2 regions of the Cryobacterium sp. Hz7 genome follow, and region 2 is predicted to be linked to the other one. Evidence: predicted binding sites of a transcription regulator. Region 2 holds the regulator's gene; the other holds the start of a gene.
The links. The regulator LexA, encoded in region 2, represses DNA repair genes until DNA is damaged. The targets are predictions, from matches to a motif close to TCGAACANNTGTTCGA.
Positions count from the first base shown of each region.

Region 1: a site for LexA is predicted at 1,938-1,953, ahead of E3N86_RS10640 (DNA polymerase III subunit alpha). Genes of this name have one in related genera too.

Region 1 is NZ_SOFB01000049.1:75,427-78,952, reverse strand. Features, by position in the region: gene E3N86_RS17880 (acyl-CoA dehydrogenase family protein) at 1-566, shown strand, start outside; gene E3N86_RS10645 (AI-2E family transporter) at 691-1,830, opposite strand; gene E3N86_RS10640 (DNA polymerase III subunit alpha) at 1,993-3,526, shown strand, end outside.
Region 2 is NZ_SOFB01000035.1:31,062-34,587, forward strand. Features, by position in the region: gene E3N86_RS07650 (histidinol-phosphate transaminase) at 1-956, opposite strand, end outside; gene E3N86_RS07655 (LysM peptidoglycan-binding domain-containing protein) at 1,006-1,362, opposite strand; gene lexA (transcriptional repressor LexA) at 1,646-2,350, shown strand; gene metE (5-methyltetrahydropteroyltriglutamate--homocysteine S-methyltransferase) at 2,553-3,526, opposite strand, start outside.

The DNA.
Region 1 (3,526 bases), on a different contig from region 2:
CCCCGATCGAGAACAAGATCGCGGTGCGGATCGTGCAGAACGCCGACATCACCCTCACGGAGGTGCGGATCCCGTACACGAACTGGCTGCCGGGCAGCCAGAGCTTTCAGGACACGAACGTGCTGCTCCGGAACTCGCGGATCTGGGTGTCGTGGCAGGCGGTCGGCCAGCAGCTCGCCGCCTTCGACGTGGCCCGCGCCTATGCGCTGGAGCGGCGCCAGTTCGGCATGCCCATCGCATCCTTCCAGCTGGTGCAGGAGCAGCTCTCCCGCATGATCGGCAACGCCACCCTGTCGCTGTCGCTGATGGTGCAGATGGCGCGACTGCAGGAGAGCGGGCGGCTCACGATGGACCAGGCGGCCCTCGCGAAGGCGACCTGCACGACCCGGATGCGCGAAACGGTGGCCCTTGGCCGCGGTCTGCTCGGCGGCAACGGCATCAGCACCCGGTACGAGATGGCCAAGATCTTCGCCGACGCCGAGGCGATCTACTCCTACGAGGGCAGCTACGAGATCAACGCGCTGTTGGTCGGCCGGGCCGTGACCGGCATCTCCGCCTTCAGCTGATCACCGCTCGCCCGAACGAATTCGACGGAGATTCTGCCCGAATCAGCCCTGAAAACTCCGAAAAGGCAGTTGTGAACGAGAATCTCCGTCGAATTGGTTCAACACCGAACCTGGCGCGCATCGGCTAGGGTGTCGCGCCGGCCGCCCCGAGCGGCGGGGCAGGCGGGGCAGATTCAACCGGCGCGACCGGCGGCACCGGAACCGACGCGACCGGAACCGGCGGCGTGGGAGCGTTCCAGGCCTTGATGACGGCCCAGCCCACGGCGGCGATCGGCACCGAGATGACCGCGCCGACGATGCCGCCCAGGATCGTGCCGGCCGTCAGTGCCAGCAGGATCACCAGGCCGTGCAGGCGCAGTGACTTGCCGAGCACCACCGGGGACAGGAAGTTGCCCTCGAGCTGGTTGACTGCGACCACGATCGTGACCACGATGATGGCGGTGGTCAGGTCGTTCGTGACGAGGGCCACCAGTGCGGCCAGGATGCCGGCGGCCGTCGCCCCGACGATGGGGATGAACGCGCCGACGAAGACGATGACGGCGAGCGGCAGCGCCAGCGGAACCTGCAGGATCCACAGTCCGATCCCGATGAACAGGGCGTCGACGAACGCGACGATCGCCGTGCCGCGCACGTAGTTGCCGAATACCTCGACGCTGCTCACGCCGACGCGTACGGCCCGCTCGTGCCGCTTGCCGGCGAGCGGCTGGATGAGGAAGCTCCAAATGCGGGGGCCGTCCTTCAGGAAATAGAAGAGCACGACGAGGCCGAGCACCACGCCGGCCACGATCTCGGCGGCCACGGAGACCCCGACCAGGGCCCCGGACCCGAACTGGCTGCTGGTGGCGAAGTCGATGACCGATTCGCGCACCGAATCGATCTGAGCGGAATCGATCGGCAGCGTGCCGCTGGTGAGCAGTTCCTGCAGGCTGTCGAGCCCCTCGCTGGCCGAGGTGAAGAGGGTGTCCCACTCGCCGCGGATGCCGAACACCACGAGGGTAACGACGCCACCGAAGACCGCGACGCTCAAGATCAGGGTGATCGCCGCAGCAAGGGATTCGTTCGCCCCGCGGGCCAGCAGGAACCGCATGAAGGGGCGCAGCGCCGACGCCACGATCAGGGCGATCAGGAGCGGGGTGAAGACCAGCTTGAGCTGCGTGATCCCGTAGATGGCCACCACCAGCAGGGCGAGGACCAGCAGGGCCTGACCGGAGCGGATGGCGGCCCGGCCGAGATAGTCCGTCCAGGACGAAGTGGGCGTGGTCATGGGGATCTCCAAACGAGGCGAACGACGGCTGAGCCACCAAGCCTAGCCAGACTGCCTCGCCAGACTGCCGGTAGCGCGTGTCGGCCGTGTGACGTACACTCCCTACATCGAACATTCGTTCTATCTATCACCCGTCGACCTGCCCGCCAGAGGAGTACACACATGTTCGCACACCTCCACGTCGCGAGCGCCTACTCCACGCACTTCGGGGTCACACTCCCCCAGGCGCTGGTGGAGCAGACGCAGGCGCAGAACGGCTCCTTCCTGGCCCTCACCGACCGGGACGGTCTCTACGGCGCGGTCAAGCACGTGCGCGCCTGCGCGGCCGCGGGTATCCGGCCGGGGCTGGGCGCCGACCTCGCGGTGCACGACGACGACGGGCATCCGTTGGGCCGGATCGTGGTGCTCGCCCATGGCGATCTGAACGGTCGTGGCTATGCGGCCCTCTGCCGCGCGGTCAGCGCCGCCCACAACAGCGCCGCGCACAGCGCGTCGGGGCGCCCCAGCATCGCCCGCTCGCACCTCGCCGAGCTGGCCGGACTGCGCTGCCTCACCGTGCTGCTCGGCCCTACCTCCGATGTGGGCCAATCGGTCGAGCGCCGCGACACCGACGCGGCCGGCGCCTGCCTCACCGCGTGGCTGCGCGCCCTGCCGCCGCAGTCGGTGGTGGGTGAAATCGTCTGCCATCTGGCGGCGCCGGGGACTCCCGGCAGCGTGACGCCGGCCACCCGCATGCTCGCCCTCTTCGAGCACGCCGCGCTGCCCGCCGTGCTCACCAACGCCGTGCGCTACGGCACCCCCGACGAGGCCGTCACCGCCGACCTGGCCGACGCGGCCCGCACCCTGACGGCGCTGGCGAACCTGGAGCAGCTGCAGACCAACGGCCAGGCCTGGCTGAAACCCGAAGTCGCCATGAGGCAGGTGGCGCGCATGGTCGTCGACGCCGGGCTGCACGACGACGGCGCCGTCGACCGACTGTTCCGCGACACCGAGCAGCTTGCCGAGCGGTGCAGCCTCGACCCGGACTCCGACATCGGCCTGGGTCGCCCGCGCATGCCGGAGGCACGCATCATCGGCGTCAGCGGCGACCCGCTGACCGAGCTGCACGCCCGGGCCCGGGCCGGCATCGACGACCGCTACCCCGTCACGTCGCCGGCGGGCCGGTCGCTGGCGGATGCTGCGCACGCACGTCTCGTGCATGAGCTGAAGACGGTGGAGCACCTCGGTTTCGCCGGCTACTTCCTCACCGTCGCCCGGGTGGCGGACATCATCCGGGAGATGGGCATCCGCATCCAGGCGCGCGGGTCCGGGGTGGGCTCGGTGCTCAACTACGCCCTGCACACCTCCTCCGTCGAGCCCATCTCCAACGGGCTGCTCTGGGAGCGATTCCTCTCCCCCGAGCGGCAGACCCTGCCCGACATCGACCTCGACGTCGAGTCCGCCAGAAGGCACGACGTCTATCGCACGCTCTTCGACACCTTCGGCAGCGATCGGGTGTCGCTGATGTCCATGACGAACGCCTACCGCGGCCGCGGGGCCGTGCGCGACGCCGGCCTGGCCCTCGGCATGAATCACGAGCAGGTGGCCGCGGTGGCCAAGCAGATGTGGCGCTTCAACGCGCGCGACTTCCGCCGCGCCCTGGCCGAGAAGCCCGAGCTCGAGCCGTTGGCCGCCGAGGTGCGCGCCTCCTCGCAGC
Region 2 (3,526 bases):
GCCTCGAAGGTGGCCCGAGGGTCCTCAACGCCGCCGAACAGCACGAAGTTGCTCGCACTGCGCAGCGGAGTGTAGCCAAGCCGGGCCAGTTCGCTCACGATGCGGTCCCGCTGCCCGCGGATGTCGTCGACCATGGCAAGCATCGCGGGCGTGTGGACGAGCGCGGCGACCGCGGCAGCCTGGGTGAGCGCGGACAGGTGGTAGGGCAGACGAACCAGGCGGAGGGCATCCGTCACGGCGGGATCGGCGGCCAGATAGCCGACGCGCACACCGGCGAAGGCGAACGCCTTGCTCATGGTGCGGGACACCAGCAGGCGCTCCCGGCCGGGAAGCAGGCTCAGGGCGGTTGGCGCGTCATCCGTCCCGAACTCGGCGTACGCCTCGTCGACGACAACGATGCCGTCGCTCGCATCGTAGACGGCCGCGATCGTTTCCAGGGACAGGGGCGTGCCCGTGGGGTTGTTCGGCGAGCAGAGGAAGACGAGGTCAGGGGCAACCCGGTCGACCCACTCGAGCGCCGTGGCCGGGGAGAGTTCGAACTTTGCGTCACGACCGCCCGCGATCCAGCGGGTGCCGGTGCCGGAGGCCAGCAGAGGGTACATGGAGTAGGTCGGCGCGAAGCCGAGCACGGACCGACCCGGGCCGCCGAAGGCCTGCAGCACCTGCTGAAGAACCTCGTTGGAACCGTTGGCGGCCCAGATGTTCTTTCGGGTGAGGCCGTGACCGAGATAACGGGCGAGGGAATCCCGCAGCTCGGTGAACTCCCGATCGGGGTATCGGTTCACGGTCGTGACCGCCACGGCCAACGCCGCCACGATGTCCTGCGCCACCTCAGCCGGGATGCCGTGGGTGTTCTCGTTCACGTTGAGAGCCACCGGCACGTGCAACTGCGGCGCCCCATAGGGAGTGAGTCCGCGCAGATTATCGCGAAGGGGCAGATCGTTGAGACTGGTCACTCCCCCAATATTACCGGGATGAGACCGGCGGGGGCTCGCCGCGGGTAGTTCACAGGTCGTTCGGAAGCGCCAGCCGCTGACCGGGCTGCACGCTGTCGGACGGCAGCTGATTAAGGCTCACAATCTCGGCGATCACCTCTCGCGGATCTGACGTGGGCGCTATTGTCTCGGCAAGTTGCCAGAGCGACTGCCCCGACTTGATGGTGACGTAGTCGAAGGCCGAGGCCACGTGAGCGACGGTCGAGTTCTCGGCGGCGGCGATGCCTCCGTTGAGGGCGACGGCCAGAGCCACGGCCACGAGCGGAAAGGCAGCCAGGGACGTGAAAACGACGCGACCGCGCCGGGTGAGTCGGAGCCGGGTGCGTCCGGTCGCGATGGGGGCGCCTCGTTCAAGTGCAGTGCTCATGTGATACCTCCTGTGAGAAGACGCATCCGACTCTCGGCCGGGAGAGCCGGATGCGAACTTATGTTCCGAATGTATATTCGATTATTCGAACAATCAAGCTTTATTCGGTAGTTTCTGAAATATTTATTCCGACCCACTCGAATACATGTTTGTTTAATGAGCTCAACGCGGATACAGTTTCGATTGTTGATTGACACTCAATCAGGCACCCCCGACATTCGCGCGAATCGGCGGCATTCGCTGCTTGCTGCCAGCGCATCAATCAAAACGAGGAGCGACGAACGTGGCACAGAACACCAGCGGTCCCCGCGACAAGGGCGGCACCAGACGGCGCAAGAGCCTCAGCGAGAAGCAGCTCGCCATCCTCGACGTCATCCAGCGCTCGGTCAGCCAACGCGGCTATCCGCCGAGCATGCGCGAGATCGGCGACGCCGTCGGCCTGTCGTCACTGTCGAGCGTCACCCACCAGCTCAACCAGCTGGAACTGAGCGGTTACCTCCGCCGAGACCCGAACCGTCCCCGAGCACTGGAGGTGCTCATCGAGATTCCGCAGGCGCCCGAAGACACGACGGCCGGAGCCTCGGAAAGTTTCCACACCGGAGTGCAGGTCGGCGACGCCGCCATGGTTCCGCTCGTCGGTCGCATCGCCGCCGGCATCCCGATCACCGCCGAACAGCAGATCGACGAGATTTTCCCGCTACCCCGCCAGCTGGTGGGCAAGGGCGATCTGTTCATGCTCAAGGTGTCGGGCGAATCGATGATCGACGCCGCCATAATGGACGGCGACTGGGTCGTCGTGCGGCAGCAGAAGACCGCCGAAAACGGTGAAATCGTTGCAGCCATGCTCGACAACGAGGCAACCGTCAAGGTCTTCCGCCAGCGCGACGGGCACACCTGGCTGCTGCCCCGCAACACCAACTTCGAACCCATCGTCGGCGATCACGCCGAGATTCTGGGGAAGGTTGTGGCAGTGCTGCGGTCGGTTTAGGGCATCAGCACTCAAGCACATCAGCATTTCAGGCGGACTCTTGGTCTCGACGGTTTCGACGGTTTCGACCAGCGTCGTGGAGACGCGCGCGTGTTGAGTCACCATGGTTATTTCGGTCGGGTCTTGTGAGCCGGGTCTTGTGGGCCGGGCACGAACACTGTTCTTGGTGTCGTGCCCGGCTTTTGTGTGGGTGGAGGCGCGGTCAGGCGGAGACGGAGGAGGTCAGGCGGGCGCGGAGGATGCGGGTGGCGGCGAGCATGTTGTGCAGGGACTGGACGGTTTCGGTGTAGCCGCGGGTTTTGAGGCCGCAGTCGGGGTTCACCCAGAGCCGGGTGGCCGGGATGGCCGCCGCGGCGCGCTCGAGCAGGTCGGTGAGTTCGGACACGCTCGGCACACGCGGCGAGTGGATGTCCCACACTCCCGGGCCGATACCGTGGTCGAAGCCCTGGGACCGGATATCGCCCACCACCTCCATGCGAGAGCGTGCCGCCTCGATGCTGGTCACATCGGCGTCCAGGTTGCGGATCGCGTCGATGACCACCCCGAACTCCGAGTAGCAGAGGTGGGTGTGGATCTGGGTGGCCGCGGCCGCACCGGCCGTCGCCAGGCGGAAGGACCCCACCGACCAGTCGAGGTATTCCGCCTGGTCCTTCTGCTTCAACGGCAGCAGCTCCCGCAGCGCGGGCTCGTCGACCTGGACGATCTGAATGCCGGCCGACTCCAGGTCGGCGATCTCGTCCCGGAGGGCCAGGGCCACCTGCCTGGCCGTCTCGCCCAGCGGCTGGTCGTCGCGCACGAACGACCACGCGAGGATCGTGACCGGACCGGTGAGCATCCCCTTGACGGGCTTGGGCGTCAGCCCCTGCGTGAACGCCGACCACTCGACCGTGATGGGCCGCGGCCGGGACACGTCACCCCAGAGGATCGACGGGCGCACGCACCGGCTACCGTAGGACTGCACCCAGCCGTTCTCGGTGACCGCGAAGCCGTCCAGGTTCTCGGCGAAGTACTGCACCATGTCGTTGCGTTCCGGCTCCCCGTGCACGATCACGTCGAGGCCGATGTCTTCCTGCAGCGAGACGACCCGACGGATTTCGGCGCGCATCAGGTCCCGGTAGTCCGCGGTTTTCAGCACCCCCCGTACCAGCTGCGCCCTGGCCCGACGGATGTCCCCGG